4 regions of the Arthrobacter sp. A5 genome follow, and region 1 is predicted to be linked to each of the others. Evidence: predicted binding sites of a transcription regulator. Region 1 holds the regulator's gene; each other region holds the start of a gene.
What was found. The regulator LexA, encoded in region 1, represses DNA repair genes until DNA is damaged. The targets are predictions, from matches to a motif close to TCGAACANNTGTTCGA.
Positions count from the first base shown of each region.

Region 1 (4,034 bases):
TTGTCGACCGCCTTGAGGATGGCCTCGCGCGCATCATCGGGGACGCCGTGGGTATTTTCATTGACGTTGAGCAGGATGGGGACGTCCAGCTGAGGTGCACCATACGGGTGCAGCCCGCGCAGATCGTTCCGCAGGGGCAGCCGGTCGAGACGCTCAGTCTGATTCACGGTTCCAGTTTAAGCTCCCCGGCCGCCACGGTCGAACCGGGCCGGGAATTAAAGCTGACATAACCACCTCATCAGTCAGCTCTTAGAGGCTCACCGGCCCCAATGGTTGGCGACGCTGGTGGGCCTCACTGCTGTGCTTCAAGGCAGCCTTCGCCATCAGTTCAGCAGCGGAACGTAGACCTGCTGCCCCGGCTGGACGACTGAAGTGGTGAGACTGTTCAGCTCCAGGATGTCCGCCACAACGTCCCGCGGATCCCGTGACGGATCGCTTGCCGAGGCGATGCTCCAAAGAGTCTGGCCCGCCATGACGGTGACCTTGGAAGCGTGGACCCCCGGCGAATTTGCACCGGTGGAGGCTTGGGCCGGCGACGTAATGAACCCGGCCAGCAACAGCACAGCGATAGCGGACAGCATCAGTGGAATACCCATCAGGACCAGACGCCCGCGGCGAGTCAGTCGGAGCTGGATCTTGGATGCGGGCTGCCAGCCCTTGGAAGCCGGCCGCCGGCTCACGGAGGCGGGCCGGGCTTCGAGATTAAAGGTCGATGTGGCGTTCATTTTCTTCACCTTTCACGCTACGAGGTCCAGTTGTCCTGACCCGGCAGTGCACTTGTAGCGCCTGTAGGCGGCGCAGGGTTCAACTACCACTGGTCCAGCTAGAACATGTATTCGAAACTGTGTTCTCCAGTTGTAGCACTCACTAACGATGCATGCCAAGACCCGGTAGAACATATGTTTGAAATCAACCGGAAACTGCCCTAGATTAGAAGCAGGATCCGGCCACACGACGAGTCCACCAGAACCCACCGACATTTTGGCTGGGGGCGTTGGGGGGTGGTCAGCTCCGACCAAGCCGTAGCATACGGATGACGGGCGGAGCGGATCCGCCGGGCGCTTGTCGGCGCCGGGCCGGTTGCAGTTTCAAGAAGGGACGGCACGTCATGGCAGGTCCGGAATTCATCCTCCATAGCGGGAACCGTGCCAGCCGGGCCGGCTTTAAGGGCCTGACGGTGCGGCAAAAAAAGATCCTTGAGTGTATCCAGCGCTCCATCAGTGACAAGGGCTACCCGCCGTCCATGCGTGAGATCGGCGACGTCGTCGGGCTCGCAAGCCTGTCCAGCGTCACTCATCAGCTCTCCCAGTTGGAAAAACTGGGCTATCTGCGTCGGGACGCGAAGCGCCCCCGCGCCATGGAAGTGCTCATCCCGCTCACCCTGGACGACGGGGTCGTGGAAATCGAGGGCGTGCCATCCCCGGCAAAGCTGCGCAGCGCCAGTGGTCTGAACATGGCAGAGCTGAGCAGCGCCTCAGACACCGCCATGGTGCCTCTAGTCGGACGGATCGCCGCCGGCGGACCCATCCTGGCTGATCAGGTAGTCGAGGACGTCATGCCACTCCCACGCCAGCTCGTAGGTCATGGAGAGCTCTTTATGCTCAAGGTGACCGGCGACTCCATGATCGACGCCGCGATCTGTGACGGCGACTGGGTCGTAGTGCGCCGGCAGCAGGACGCCATCAACGGCGACATCGTGGCGGCCCTCCTCGATGACGAAGCAACCGTCAAGACGTTCCGTCAGCGGGATGGGCACACCTGGTTGCTGCCGCAGAACACCCGTTATGAACCGATAGTGGGCGACAATGCCACCATCATGGGCAAAATTGTTTCGGTGCTGCGCGCCATCTAGGCGGGCGGTCTGCCGCCGGTCAGGCCTCGGGTTTGCCTGCTTCGGCCAGCCGCTGCAGGGCGCTCATCACCAGCGCACGGTCCGTCGTGGGCCAGAATGGTGGGAGGGCCGCACGCAGAAAGCCACCGTAACGGGCCGTGGCCAGCCGTGAGTCCAGTACTGCCACCACGCCCTTGTCCGAGGACGAGCGGATCAGCCGGCCCGCGCCCTGCGCAAGCCGGACCGCCGCGTGAGTCGCCGATATCGACATGAAACCGTTCCCGCCGGCCTTGGCAACGGCGCGCGAGCGTGCGGTCATCAGCGGGTCATCCGGGCGCGGAAAGGGGATCCGGTCTATCACCACGAGCCGGCAGGACGCACCCTGCACATCAACGCCCTGCCACAGGGACATGGTGCCGAACAAACAGGTGTCCGGTTCAGCCTCGAACTGCTTGACAAGGGCGGCCATCGATGACTCCCCCTGACAGAGCACAACCACCTCCAGCCGGGACCGGAGCGCTTCCGCGGCGTCCTCTGCGGCCCGGCGGGAGGAAAAGAGGCACAGCGCCCCGCCGCCCGAAGCCCGGATCAGTGCTTCGAGTTCATCAAGCTGCTCCGCCGAGGTGCCGCGCTCCGGCTTCGCCAAATGGGCGGCCACATACAGCATCCCCTGCTTGGCGTAGTCGAACGGCGAGCCTACGTCCGCCCCGGTCCAGCTGGGCGCCCCGGGACCCAGCAGTCCCAACCCGCCGGCCGCCGGTTCAAATGCCGCGCCGACCGCGAGGGTAGCCGAGGTCAGCACAACCGTATGATCCGCGAAGAGCCCCTCCCGGAGCCGGCCGGCCACGCTCAGCGGTGCGATGTTGATCAGAGCCGGAGCCGACTCATCCGGCACGGAGTAGCCTTGCTGCGGGGTGAATCCGCCCGGTCGGGACAACCAGACCACCTCGCCGGCCTCGCGCGCCACCAGCAGCCTCTCGGCCAGTTCCAGAATCAACGTCAGGCGTGAGCGCGCCATCTGGCGTCCGCCGTCGGCATTGCCGGCGTCCCCCTTGGAATCCGACAACGCCGTCCGGCAGGCATCGCGCACCTGATCAATGGCGGTGAGCTGCTGCTCGTTCAGGCCCGAGGGCAGCAGCCCGGACGGGAGTCCGCCAAGGGCCGCCTCCAGATACCCGGCCGCGGAATTGAGTGTCTCCATCGAGATGCCCGTATTCTTCCGCGCGCTGGAGGCGGCAACGTGAATCATCTGCACAGAGAGCTGACCGCTGACAGCACCGGTAACCCGGTCCTGAAGTTCATGCGCCTCATCCACCACGACGACGTCATACTCGGGCAGGACCGCGAGGCCCTCAAACGCGCTGATCGCCAGCATCGCATGATTCGTCACGACGAGGTCCGCCTCCGCGCCACGTACCTTCGCCAGTTCGCTGAAGCATTCGAGCGCCAGTGGGCACTTCTGCGCCCCAAGACACTCCATCGACGTCACCGAAACCTGGCGCCAGGCCCGATCGCTGACCCCCGGCGTGAGTTCGTCGCGGTCTCCCGTTTCGGTGTCCTCCGCCCAGTCCCGGAGCCGGACCACCTCACGGCCCAACTGGCTGGAGGACCCGGAAGAGGCGCCGACGGGGTGAATGACGCTGGTGTCCTCGCCGAGCGCGAACAACTGGCCCTCGGAGGGCTCCTCCGACGGGAACCCGCCCTGCAGCTTATGCTTGCAGACGTAATTGCTCCGCCCCTTCACCAGCGCCACCTTCACCGGCCGCGGCAGCATTGCGGAAATCGATTCCAACAGCCGCGGAAGGTCACGGCCGACAATCTGCGCCTGCAATGCAAGCGTTGCGGTGGAGACCAGGGAAGGCTTATCGCTCTCGAGCGCATGCGCAATCAGCGGGATCAGATAGGCCAAAGATTTTCCGGTCCCTGTGCCGGCCTGGACCAGCAAATGATCACCGGTGTCGATGGAGGCGACCACGCGGCGGACCATTTCGTGCTGACCGTCACGCTGCTGGCCGCCCATGGCGTCCACCGCGGCATCGAGCAGCTCCAGGGCAAACTGCTCCCCCGCGGCCGTTTTTACGTTCCGTGCCGCTGCCTCAGCCATGGAGGATAAATGGCTCCAGCTCTGCGGCCAGCCCCTCGCGCACCTTCACGCTGGCGTGCGTTCCGGACTCGCCATGGTCCAGCGTAAGGATCTCGGCAT
Region 1 covers NZ_CP180316.1:1,189,272-1,193,305, reverse strand. Annotated here, with positions in the region: gene ACLLJI_RS05440 (histidinol-phosphate transaminase) at 1-167, opposite strand, end outside; gene ACLLJI_RS05435 (LysM peptidoglycan-binding domain-containing protein) at 324-725, opposite strand; gene lexA (transcriptional repressor LexA) at 1,109-1,852, shown strand; gene ACLLJI_RS05425 (ATP-dependent DNA helicase) at 1,872-3,935, opposite strand; gene hflX (GTPase HflX) at 3,928-4,034, opposite strand, start outside.

Region 2 (4,034 bases), 880 kb from region 1:
GTTCAGGTACTCCAGTCCGACGTCGAGCAGGAAGGTCAGGCGCGCCTGGATCTCCTTGAGCACCTGGCTGGCAATCTGGGCCTCCCGGCCCGTCAGCACCAGATTGGACAGAAAATCAAAGCAGTCCCGCATCGGCAGCGCCGACACGGCGGCAATGGATTTGCCGTTGATCAGCACCGAGAGCGAGGCAGGGTTAAGTCGGGCGCCCCCGCAGGCGGGGCACGGGATCTGGCGCATGTACTCTTCGTAGCGGTCCCGGGCTGTATCCGACTCGGTTTCCACATGCTTGCGCTGAATGTACTGGACGGCGCCTTCAAAGCCGGTGCTGTACTTACGTTCCCGGCCGAATCTGTTTTTGTACTGCACCACGACCTTGTGGTCCTTGCCGTACAGCACGGACTGTCGGGCGTCGTCGGAAAGTTTCTGCCAAGGAACCGTCATGGAGAAGCCGATGTCCTTGGCCAGCCCGTCAAGCAGCCGGTTCCAGTACTCCGTCGTCGCCGTTCCCAGCGACCAGGGCGCAATGGCGCCTTCCGCCAGCGACAGCTGCGGATTCGGCACCACCAACTCCTCATCGACCTCGAGCTTAGTACCGATGCCGCTGCAGGCGGGGCAGGCTCCGAAAGGATTGTTGAAGGAGAAGGATCGCGGTTCCACCTCGTCGATGGCCAGCGGGTGCTCGTTCGGGCAGGCCAGGTTTTCCGAGAACGACCGGATCCGCTGTGGATCGTCGTCGTCGAGCTCCACCAACTCCGCCAACACCCGGCCCTCGGCCAGACCAAGAGCGGTTTCCACCGAGTCCGTGAGCCGCTGGGCGATCCCCTCCTTGACCACCAGCCGGTCCACCACCACCTCAATGGTGTGCTTGAACTGCTTCTTCAGTTTCGGCGGATCCGCCAGCTGGATCAGGCCGCCGTCGACCTTGGCCCGTGAATAGCCCTTGGCCGTGAGCTCCTTGAAAAGCTCCACGAACTCGCCCTTCCGTGCCCGGACCACCGGGGCCAGTACCTGGAAGCGTGTCCCCTCCGGCATCTCCAGCAACTGGTCGACGATCTGCTGCGGTGTCTGACGCGCCACCGGCTCCCCGCAGATCGGACAGTGCGGGGTACCGACCCGGGCCCAGAGCAGGCGCATGTAGTCGTAGATCTCGGTGATGGTCCCCACCGTGGAACGCGGGTTCTTGTTCGTGGATTTCTGATCGATCGACACGGCCGGCGACAGCCCCTCGATGAAGTCCACATCCGGCTTGTCCACCTGGCCCAGGAACTGCCGAGCGTAAGCGGAGAGCGATTCGACATAACGCCGCTGGCCCTCGGCGAAGATCGTGTCGAAGGCGAGCGAGGACTTCCCCGATCCCGAGAGCCCCGTAAAGACGATCATGGCATCGCGCGGCAGGTCGAGATCTACGTTGCGCAGGTTGTTTTCCCGCGCGCCTTTGACGATCAGGCGGGACCGGTCCTGCCTGTCCAGGGGCCGGGGGGGCACATTTTGCACATATATTTTTTCCACAGGCACGTTTTCTGCAGGCACTTTTTCTACTGACGCTTTTTCCATGACGGACGGTTCAACTGCGTTAGGCACGTGCTCCATAATAATCGAAAACGCGTTCGAATATGCGTTCCCGTCGCGACTTTCGCCAAAGGCTTACTAGCCGTTACCCCGTGCGGGACCCTTCGATGGCGGCCCGCACCAGATCCAGGGCCCGGTCCGTGGCAATGCCATGCCTGCTCACCACAGACGCATAGGCCGCGGCGGCCTCGGCCACCTGGGCCAGCAGCTCATCGCCCGCGGCGGCGATGACTGTTCCTGCCCGTCCCTGAGTGCGGACGATCCCTGCCTGCTCCAGCTCCCGGTATGCCCGCGCCACCGTATTCACCGCCAGCCCCAGCCGCCCGGCCAAGGCCCTTACCGAAGGAAGCCGGGCTCCCACAGCCAGCTCGCCCGACGCTGCGAGGTCCAGGATACGCACCCGGATCTGCTCGAACGGCGGCACCGAGGACGCGTCATCCGGGGACCAACGGGCCAGCACCGTCTCGCCGGAACTCACCGCGCCGCCGTCTCTTCCACCAGCGGATCACCAAATTGGGACATGTACAGATCGTAGTAGAAGCCGCCCGTCCCCAGCAGTTCCTCGTGGGTGCCCTGTTCCAGGATGCGGCCGTGGTCCATCACAAGGATCAGGTCGGCATCACGGATGGTGGACAGTCGGTGGGCGATAACAAAGCTGGTCCGGGACTCGCGCAGCCTGTTCATGGCGTGCCGGATCAGCACCTCCGTGCGGGTGTCCACGGAGCTGGTGGCCTCATCCAGAATCAGAATGCCGGGATCTGCCAACCAGGCACGGGCGATGGTCATGAGCTGGCGCTGGCCTTGACTCAGGCTGTCGCCGTCGTCGCTGAGCACCGTGTCATAACCGTCCGGGAGGGACCTGACAAAGTGGTCCACGAAGGTCGCCTCGGCCGCCTCTATCATCTGGTCTTCGGCCGCGTCGAGGCGGCCGTAGACCAGATTCTCCCGGATCGTCCCGCCGAAGAGCCAGGCGTCCTGCAGGACCATGCCGAAGCGCCGCCGCAGATCATCGCGGGTCATCATCGCGGTGTCAATGCCATCAATGCTGATCCGGCCCGAATCGATCTCGTAAAACCTCATCAGCAGGTTCACCAGGGTGGTCTTGCCCGCTCCGGTGGGCCCAACTATGGCAACGGTCTGCCCGGGCTCGGCCACCAGCGAGAGATCCTGAATCAGCGGCTCGTCCGGGTTATAGCTGAAGTTGACATTGTCGAAGACAACCCGTCCCCTGGTGGCGCCGAGCGTGGCGGCCGGCACCGGGTCCGGAGCCTGTTCCTTGGCGTCCAGCAGGTCAAAGACGCGTTCGGCGGAGGCCACACCGGACTGCAGCAGGTTGATCATGCCGCCGATTTGGGCCATTGGCTGGCTGAACTGGCGCGAATACTGGATGAACGCCTGCACGCTGCCGATCGTCAGGTTCCCGGACGCAATCTGCACCCCGCCGACCACGGCCACCGCAACGTAGTTGAGGTTTGAGATGAAGTTCATCGATGGCATGATGACACCGGAAATGAACTGCGCCTTCGAGCTGGACCGGAATAAACTGTCGTTGGAAACGGCGAATTTGCCGATCGCGGCCTGCTGCTGACCGAAGGCCTTGACCACCTCATGGCCGGTGAACATTTCCTCGATATGGCCGTTCAGCTCGCCGGTTGTCTTCCACTGCGCCATGAACTGGATCTTGGACCGCTTGGCGATCAGCACCGTCACCAGAATTGTCAGCGGCACCGTGGCCAGCGCGATCAGCGCCAGCAGTGGCGAGATGGAAAACATCATCGCGAGCACACCGACGACCGTGAGGACGGAGACCAGCAGCTGTGTCAGCGTCTGGTTCAGCGTCTGTGAGAAATTGTCGATGTCATTGGTGACCCTGCTGAGTACGTCGCCGCGGGATTCGTCCTGGAAGTGCGACATCGGCAGACGGTCCAGTTTCGTTTCAATGTCCTGGCGGAGCTTGTACATGGCGCGCTGAACGATGCCTGCGGTGATGTACCCCTGGCTCCAGTTAAAGAAGAACGCCACGGCGTAGATGGCCAGCACGCTCAGCAGCACCCAGCCCAGCGCCTGCTGATCGAGCCCTTGGCCGGGCACCACTGCCATTCCGCTGAGCATGTCCGCGACCTGGCCCTGGCCCTTGGCGCGGAGTCCGTCAATCGCCTGCGCCTTCGTCACCCCGGCCGGGAACATCCTGCCCAGCACGCCCTGAAAAATGAGGTCCGTGGCATGCCCGAGAATCTTAGGCGCCAGCACACTCATGCCGACCGAGACCGCGGCCAGGGAAACCACCCAGATCATCCGGGGCCTGTCGGCCGCCATCAGGGAAAATATCCGTCTGACGCTCGGGCCGAACGAGCGTGCCTTCTGCGGCGGTCCGCCAAATCCTCGCATGCTCATGCCGCATGCACCCCGTCGTCGTTCGTCAGCTGGGAAGTGACAATCTCCTGATACGTTCCGCAGCCGGCCAT
Region 2 covers NZ_CP180316.1:2,072,866-2,076,899, reverse strand. Annotated here, with positions in the region: gene uvrA (excinuclease ABC subunit UvrA) at 1-1,554, opposite strand, end outside; gene ACLLJI_RS09685 (GntR family transcriptional regulator) at 1,655-2,047, opposite strand; gene ACLLJI_RS09680 (ABC transporter ATP-binding protein) at 2,044-3,963, opposite strand; gene ACLLJI_RS09675 (ABC transporter ATP-binding protein) at 3,960-4,034, opposite strand, start outside.
Region 2: uvrA (excinuclease ABC subunit UvrA) is a predicted target of LexA. The motif match lies at 1,596-1,611, and genes of this name have one in related genera.

Region 3 (4,034 bases), 1.2 Mb from region 1:
GCCGGTATGTCTCGTACTGCAGTTTTGACTGATGACCAGTGGTCCCGGATCGAGTCATTGATGCCGAGCTCGGAACCGCTTGGACGGCGTCGGCTGGCATGCCACTGCCGCATCATGGCTGAAGGGGGCCCACCGCCTCACCCGGTAATCACACCGCTAAAATGGGGATGCATCAGGACAAGGACGAAACCGGCGGCGGGCCGGTGTAATCCGCTGAGTATCGGCGGCACGAGCTGCTGTCGGTAGGCAGCACCCAGACCCGGACAAAAGGCAGACCCCTCGATGGAAAGTATATTGATGACCACGACCCCCGAGCTGTCCTCGATCACCGTTGAAGGAGGCCCCGGTACCATCACGCCTGGCCCCCGGTCCGTCAATGCTGTGGTGGTCGGGGAGGACGGGCTGGCGCGCCCGGCCTGGGCTGCCGTCGATCCGATGCTGCGGGAGTACTACGATACGGAATGGGGCATGCCGGTCCGTGACGAGCAGGGGATCTACGAGCGCATCAGCCTGGAGGCATTCCAGGCTGGCCTGTCCTGGGCCACGATCCTGCGTAAGCGTCCGGCCTTCCGCCGCGCCTTCGCTGAGTTCCACCCGGAAACCGTCGCAGCGTACACCGAGGCCGATGTCGAGCGGCTGCTCGGTGATGCCGGCATCGTCCGCAACAAGCTCAAGGTCCGGGCCGCGATCACGAACGCGAAGGCCACCATCGCGTTGCGTGGAGACGGTGGACTGGTGAACTTTGTGTGGTCCTTCCAACCGGCAGCAACACCGGCGCCGCTTAGCCTCGGAGACATCCCGACGCGCAGTCCCGAGTCGGTGGCCCTGTCCAAGGCACTGCGGAAGAAAGGATTCGCCTTCGTAGGCCCGACCACCATGTACGCACTGATGGAAGCCATCGGAATCCTCGACACCCACTTGTTGGACAGCCACCGCCGGAGCAGCTCAGGAGTATGGCCGCACACCTGAGCAGCGTCGTCGACCTCGTGTCCACCCCGCCGTTCGCGGTGGGGCCGGCGGCTACCTCGCACCGTGTTGGATGGACCCACGGTTGCAAGGCTCGTTAGGCTAATAAAATGGACCGAAAAGGTGAAAAGACTCAGAAAGCCCAACTCTCGGCTGTCCGCATCGCCATCAACGAAGTGGACGAACAGATGGTGACGCTGATTGCACGCCGAGAGCGCTTGGTCAGGATCGCCGGAACGTTGAAGGCTGACAAGGCGGCCGTGCTGGCACCGGCGCGCGTCGACCAGGTCATCGATCGTGTGCGGCAGCTCGCCGCCGAGAAGAAGGTGGATCCTGAGGTGGCTGAAGCCACCTACCGTGCCATGATCAGCGCGTTTATTGAACTCGAACTTCGGGTGCAGTCACATCGCGCCTAGGGCCCGTGCTGAATTCCGCCGGCAGCGTACCGGCACCCACCCGTTACCCCGGGTCAGTCTTCGTTTTCCTCCGGAGACCAGCGGTGGAAGTCCAGTGAGAGATACAGGGCCAGGGCTGCGGAGTTTTCTTCGTTGACGCGCAGCGCAACTTCCTTGTGGCCGGCGTTGAAGAGTGTGTCCAGGGAGGCGCGCACCAGGTCCTCGGCCAGGCCCTGGCGGCGGTGCTGCCGGTCAGTGAAGAGTTCGATGATGAAGGGTGCGTCCGGGGTGTCCTCCCACGTGGCGCGTTCCACCACCAGGATCGCCGCGATGATCTCACCGGCTTCGTCCACCACGACGTGTGATGCCTCCGGCAGGTAGGTGCCGTATTTGCCTTCGAAGGACGCTTCGACGTCCGCGACGGCGGCTTCCACGTTTTCGCTGGCAACGCCTGGATCGTACGCCGTGAAGTAGAGCTCGCCAAGCTTGCGGATGTCCGTGCTGGTTGCCGGCCGGGATTCCGTTTTGAGGTCTCGTTCGAGGGGTGTGGTCCGTGCGATAAGGGTGACCATGTTGGTCATGGAGCGCTCCTCTTGTGACTCATAGGTTGCGGCGTTGCCAGCGTCGTCGATGGCCTGTACACACATGCTAGACGGCAATTGCCGTGCCAGCTATATTTCGTCACGCACTTGTGACGGGGGGGCTTCCTGTGCGATCGGAGCCCGTTGTGCTTCAGCGGGGCCGGGCGTACACTTGAATCTATTAGAAGATATGTTCGAGTTAATCATATTTGAAACAGTACATATTTGAAACAGCATGTGTTTGAACACTGCGTGTATTTGAAACTGCGCGTATTCACAACCGTAAGTATTTGAAAACCGCGGGTATTGGAATCAGCACGGTGAGCGGCGCCGATAGCCGCCGGGCAAAGGGGAGCGGAGGTGCAGCGATGGGGACGTTCAGCGAACCGGTAGAAGTGATCCGTTCCGCTGCCGGGCTGCCGCTGCGGCTGAACTGGCAGGGGCGCAGTTACATCATTGGGGCGGAACCTCTGCGGTGGTACGAACGACGCAAATGGTGGGCGGAGGAAAGCCGGGCCGAGCGCGGCCATGGCGCTGGGCTGGTGGACCATGAAATCTGGCGGATTCAGGCCAGGCTCGACGGGTGGGGACCGCTGTGCACCTTTGATCTGAGCCACCACCCGGACAGCGGCCGCTGGCGCCTATTGCAGGTCCACGATGCCGTACAGGCGCGCAGCGCCTAAAAAATGCAGCCCGCACCGCCCGCTTGGCCGAGCAACTGGTATGCAGCAGCTGATGACAAGGGCAGGACATCGACCGGTTCGGGAAACAACACTTTGGATTACTTATGAGCTTCACCCATCTGCACGTTTCCACCGCTTTCAGCGCCCATTACGGGGTTTCCTGGCCTGATGATCTGGTTCGGGCCGCCGCCGCTGACGGAGCGGGTGCTTTGGCCTGCACGGACCGGGACGGTCTCTACGGCACAGTAAAACACGTGAAAGCCTGCATGGAGGCGGGAATTGATCCGGTGGTGGGGGTGGACCTTGCGGTTCTGGAGGAGCTCAGCGACCAGTATGACCATCAGGCGGACAAGCAGTACGACGACGGCCAGTACGACGACGGCGCCCATCAGCGTGGACCGGCGAATGGGGGCGCCGGTCACAGCCGGGTTCAAAGCGGCTGGGTTCAAAACAGCCGGGTTCAAAACAGCCGGATTCAAAGCGGCAGGGTCGAAAGCGGCCGGGTGGTGGTTCTGGCCCATGGCGGGACCAGATCCGCGGGATACGGGGCTCTCTGCCGGCTGGTGTCGGATGCGCATGCCAATGCCGGTCCGCGGAGCCCGGTGGGAGTGACCCTGGCCCAGCTTGCCTCACGCTCCTTGGACCCGCAAACACTGGCACCTGTGCTGACGGTACTGGTGGGTCCGTCGTCGGATGTTGGCCGCGCCATGGGCGGGCGTAAGTATCTGATCCCGCGTCGGAAGTTTCAACGCTGGTATCAGCAGATGCCGGCGGGAACCATGGCCGCTGAAATCGTCACCCATTTGAGCGCCCCGGGTGAGGCCTTGAGTACGGCTCAGGCGGTGCGGATGCTCAAACTAGCGCAGGAATGCGGTGTCCCCGCTGTGCTGACCAACGCGGTGCGCTACTGCGAGAGGGACGGCGCTGCTACGGCCGATGTGCTGGACTCCGCCCGGGAATTGAGCCCACTGACGGTGTTATCCGGTGCTGAACGCCGGCTCCAGCCCAACGGGCAGGGGTGGCTGAAATCGGCAGGCCAGATGACGTCGCTGGGCAAGGAAATTATGCACGCAGCAGGCTACGGCGCGTCGGAGCTGGCACAGTTGCTGGCCAATACAGAACAACTGGCGGACCGCTGCCGGATGGATCCGGTTACGGATATGGGCTGGAAGCAGCCGGGGGTGCCGGAGGCCTCGGTGCTCGGTATCGAGCAGGAACCGCAGCTGGAACTAAAACAGCGCTGTGAGGCCGGCATCACGCGCCGGTTCCCGGGCATCACCGGCACGGCCGAACGCCGTGCGCGGGACAGGGTGGAGCAGGAACTGGGTGTGATTGCCATGCTGGGCTTCGCCTCCTACTTCCTGACGGTCGCTGAAGTGTCCCGGATGATCCTTGACATGGGGGTGCGG
Region 3 covers NZ_CP180316.1:2,405,236-2,409,269, reverse strand. Annotated here, with positions in the region: gene ACLLJI_RS11295 (DNA-3-methyladenine glycosylase I) at 298-969, shown strand; gene ACLLJI_RS11290 (chorismate mutase) at 1,077-1,382, shown strand; gene ACLLJI_RS11285 (GNAT family N-acetyltransferase) at 1,436-2,008, opposite strand; gene ACLLJI_RS11280 (DUF6504 family protein) at 2,311-2,625, shown strand; gene ACLLJI_RS11275 (DNA polymerase III subunit alpha) at 2,730-4,034, shown strand, end outside.
Region 3: ACLLJI_RS11280 (DUF6504 family protein) is a predicted target of LexA. The motif match lies at 2,125-2,140, and genes of this name have one in related genera.

Region 4 (4,034 bases), 1.2 Mb from region 1:
GACGCAACGGGGCCGCTCCAGCCGGAGGGGCGGGAGCGGCAGTCGCGGCGAAGTTCCGGTGGGAACTCCTCGCCTGGATGAGACTAGTTGTCTTTGTTGTTGTCTTTATTCAACCGCAGGATCGTCTCATCGGGGCTCTCGTTGACGGGAACTTCACCGTGGCCGGTGGGGCCGGAGAAACCGGTCAACGAGGATGCGTCGTCGGGGACGCCCTGGTGAGTCTCATCCGGTGCGGTGATTTTGGTGATCGTCTGGCGGTGCACCGTTGCGGTGTTCCCCGGCGACAGTTCAAGGACCACCTTGTTTTCGGCGTCGTCGATCGCCAGGACGGTTCCGAACAGGCCAAAGTTGGTCATCACCGAAACACCAGTGGCCAGCTTGGCCTGTTGCTGCTGTTGCGCCGCTTTGGCCTTTTTCTGCCGGCGGAACATCATCAAAATGACGACGGCGAAGAGCGCGAAGAGGATCAGTGTCATGGGGTCAAAGCCGCCGGCTTGGGTTTCGCCGGCGGCCAGAATGCTTGAGAACACAGCTGGGGTCCGTTCCTTTATGTCAATGGGTTCCGGGGCTGCTTACAACGTGCCGGACGTCATACCAGTCTAAGCTGATTTTCGCCGAGCGAACGCGTTGCACCCAATTCGGCCCTCAGTTCGCGGCAATCCGCTGCCGGGCACCGGCTTAGGCGGCGTTGTTGGCAGGCACCGCGCCCGGTCGCCGTCGGCAGGCACCGCGACCGGTCGCCGTCGGCAGGCACCGCGACCGGTCGCCGTCGGACAGCACTGCGGCCATGCGGTGACGCCAGGCACTGGGGACGGGCACGATCGTCAGGGAAAGTCGCCGGGCAGGCCATCCCCGGGCACGATGATGGGAAAGGGTGCGGTGCCCGATGCATCCGGGGGCATCTGCAGCCCCAAATGCTCCCAGGCCGCCGCCATCGCGATCCGGCCCCGTGGAGTCCGGCCAAGCAGGCCCTCCCGCACAAGGAACGGCTCGGCGACCGTTTCGACGGTCTCGGGTTCTTCGCCCACGGCGATGGCCAGCGTGGAGAGGCCCACCGGACCGCCATTGAATTTGGTGATCAGAGCATGCAGCACGGCGCGGTCAAGCCGGTCCAGCCCACGCGCATCGACCTCATACATGTCCAATGCGGCGGACGCGGTCCGGGCATCGATGCTCGCCACGGCGTGGACCAGGGCCCAGTCACGCACGCGCCGCAGCAGCCGGTTGGCAATGCGCGGGGTCCCTCTGGAGCGGCCGGCAATTTCGGCAAATCCGGCACTCGTCAGCGACAGATCCAGCAGTCCGGCCGAGCGTCGCAGGACGAGCTCCAACTCCGCCACCGAGTAGAACTCCAGGTGTCCGGTGAACCCGAACCTATCCCGCAGCGGGCCCGGCAGCAGGCCCGCCCTCGTGGTGGCGCCGACGAGAGTGAAGGAGGGTAGTTCCAGCGGGATAGCGGTGGCCCCGGCCCCCTTCCCGACCACGATATCGACCCGGAAATCTTCCATGGCCATATACAGCATTTCCTCTGCGGGCCGTGACATCCGGTGAATCTCATCCAGAAACAGCACTTCGCCCTCGGAGAGCGAGGACAGAATGGCCGCCAGATCGCCGGCGTGCTGGATCGCCGGTCCTGAGCTGATCCGCAGCGGGGCATTCATTTCCGCCGCGATGATCATCGCCAAGGTGGTTTTTCCCAGACCGGGAGGGCCGGACATCAGCACATGATCGGCACTGCGGCCGCGGATCCGGGAGGCTTCCAACACCAGCGAGAGCTGTTTGCGGACCCGTTGCTGACCGACAAAATCATGCAGATTCTTCGGACGCAGGGCCGACTCGATGGCACGCTCCTCCGGCTCGCCGCCCGCCGGCCCTACCACCTCCGGGGAAACGACCAGCCGCGCCGCATCGGCAGGGCTCACTGGTGGGGTCTTCCCCGTGGCGGCCTTCCCCGTGCTGGTCTTCCCCGCCGTAGCCTTCCCCTTGATTTTTCCCGGGATCTGCTCAGCCACGGGCCCGCACTCCGCCGGCAGACCCCCGGGAACTGTCCTGGCCGAGCCAGCGCAGCGTGGCCCGCAGAATGGCCGCGACATTCGCGCTCTCCAGCAGGGCCGGATCGTCCGCCGTGGCCCTGTCGATGCTCGCCGCGGCGTCCTTCTCGGACCAGCCCAGCCCGGTCATGGCCGCAATGACCTGCGGTTTCCAGGCGGCGCGAACCGCAACGGCGCCCGCCGCAGATCCGGTGCCGGTTCCCTCCGGATGCAGTTTTCCGGTCAGTTCGAGCACTATTCGGCCGGCGACCTTCGGGCCGATGCCGGGAACCTTGGTGAACGTTTTGCCGTCGCCACCGGCGACCGCGACACGGATGGTTTCGGGTTCATGCACGGCCAGGACCGCCAGGGCCAGCCGCGGACCGATCCCGCTGACGCTGAGCAGGACGTCGAAGACCTCCCGCTCGCCGCTGTTGTCGAAACCGTATAGGGTCATCGAATCCTCGCGGACGATCATGGACGTGGTCAGGGTTGCCTCCTGGCCGGTCCGGAGCGCACCCAGGGTTTTGGGTGTGGCATGGACCAGCATGCCGATCCCGTTCACATCGATCACCACCGACGACAGACCGACCTGCGCCACGGGTCCGCGAACAAAGCTGATCATGGGGTTACCTCTTGTATAGGGCCGTCCGGATTGAACCGACAGCATGTAGAACATATCTACGAACAGCGTAGCGAACCAGACGGACATTGCGGGAGTGCCACGCTCAACGCCAGCTGTGGCCCGACTTTTCCTTGTTCCGTTTCGCCTTGGCTTCGGCTTCCCGCCATAGCCTCTGCGCCGCCGTCGCCCCTGACGGGGAAGTGCCCGGGAGAACCGGGTCAGCCGCTGAAACCGACAGGGTGCCCATCCGCCAGGCATGCGTGATGGCCAGCGCTAAGGCGTCCGCCGCGTCGGCAGGAGTGGGCGGCGCGTCGAGGCGCAGGATCTTTGTCACCATCGTGGTGACCGCCGCTTTGTCCGCACGGCCGCTGCCGGTCACGGCGGCCTTCACCTCCGACGGAGTGTGCAGAGCCACCGGAATACCCCGGCGTGCGGCGGCAGCGATCACCACGCCGGAGGCTTGCGCAACCCCCATCACGGTACTGACATTGAGCTGCGAAAACACCCGTTCCACGGCGAGCACATCCGGACTGTATTCATTCAGCCAGCGCTCGATGGAGTCAGCAACCACCAGCAGCCGTGCGTCGAGGCCCTTATCGGGGGTGCTGCCCACCACGCCGAAGGCCACCAGAGTGGCCCGCCGGTTCGGCTCCACGTCGACCACGCCAAGCCCGCAGCGCGTCAGGCCGGGGTCCACACCCAAAACACGCAGCGTCAGTCCTCGTCCAGCTGGGCCATGACCTCGGCGCTGACGTCCGCATTGGAGTAAATGTTCTGGACGTCATCCAGATCCTCCAACGCGTCGTAGAGCTTCATGAACTTGCGGGCGTGCTCCACATCAAGTTCCACCTGCATGGACGGTACAAAACCGGCCTCGTCGGAGTCGTACTCGATGCCGGCCTCGGCCAGCGCGGCTCGGATCGCGGGCAGATCCTGGGGTTCGGAGATGACCTCGAAATTCTCGCCGTCATCCTTGACCTCTTCCGCTCCCGCGTCGAGGACCGCCATCAGAACGTCGTCTTCGGACAGCTCCTTCTTGGCCAGCGACACGACGCCTTTACGGGCGAACATATAGGCCACGGACCCGGGATCGCCCATGTTCCCCCCGTTGCGTCCCACCACCAGCCGCACCTCGGAGGCTGCGCGGTTCTTATTGTCCGTCAGACATTCAATCAAAATCGCGGTACCCTGCGGACCATACCCTTCGTACATGATGGTCTGGTAATCCACCGCGTCGCCGAGCTGGCCGGAGCCGCGCTTTATCGCGCGATCGATATTGTCCGCCGGCACCGATGTCTTTTTGGCCTTGGAGACGGCGAGTTCCAGGGATGGGTTGCCCACCATATCGGCGCCGCCGATGCGGGCGGCGACTTCAATGT
Region 4 covers NZ_CP180316.1:2,386,328-2,390,361, forward strand. Annotated here, with positions in the region: gene yajC (preprotein translocase subunit YajC) at 84-530, opposite strand; gene ruvB (Holliday junction branch migration DNA helicase RuvB) at 825-1,880, opposite strand; gene ruvA (Holliday junction branch migration protein RuvA) at 2,005-2,655, opposite strand; gene ruvC (crossover junction endodeoxyribonuclease RuvC) at 2,759-3,373, opposite strand; gene ACLLJI_RS11225 (YebC/PmpR family DNA-binding transcriptional regulator) at 3,370-4,034, opposite strand, start outside.
Region 4: ruvA (Holliday junction branch migration protein RuvA) is a predicted target of LexA. The motif match lies at 2,702-2,717, and genes of this name have one in related genera.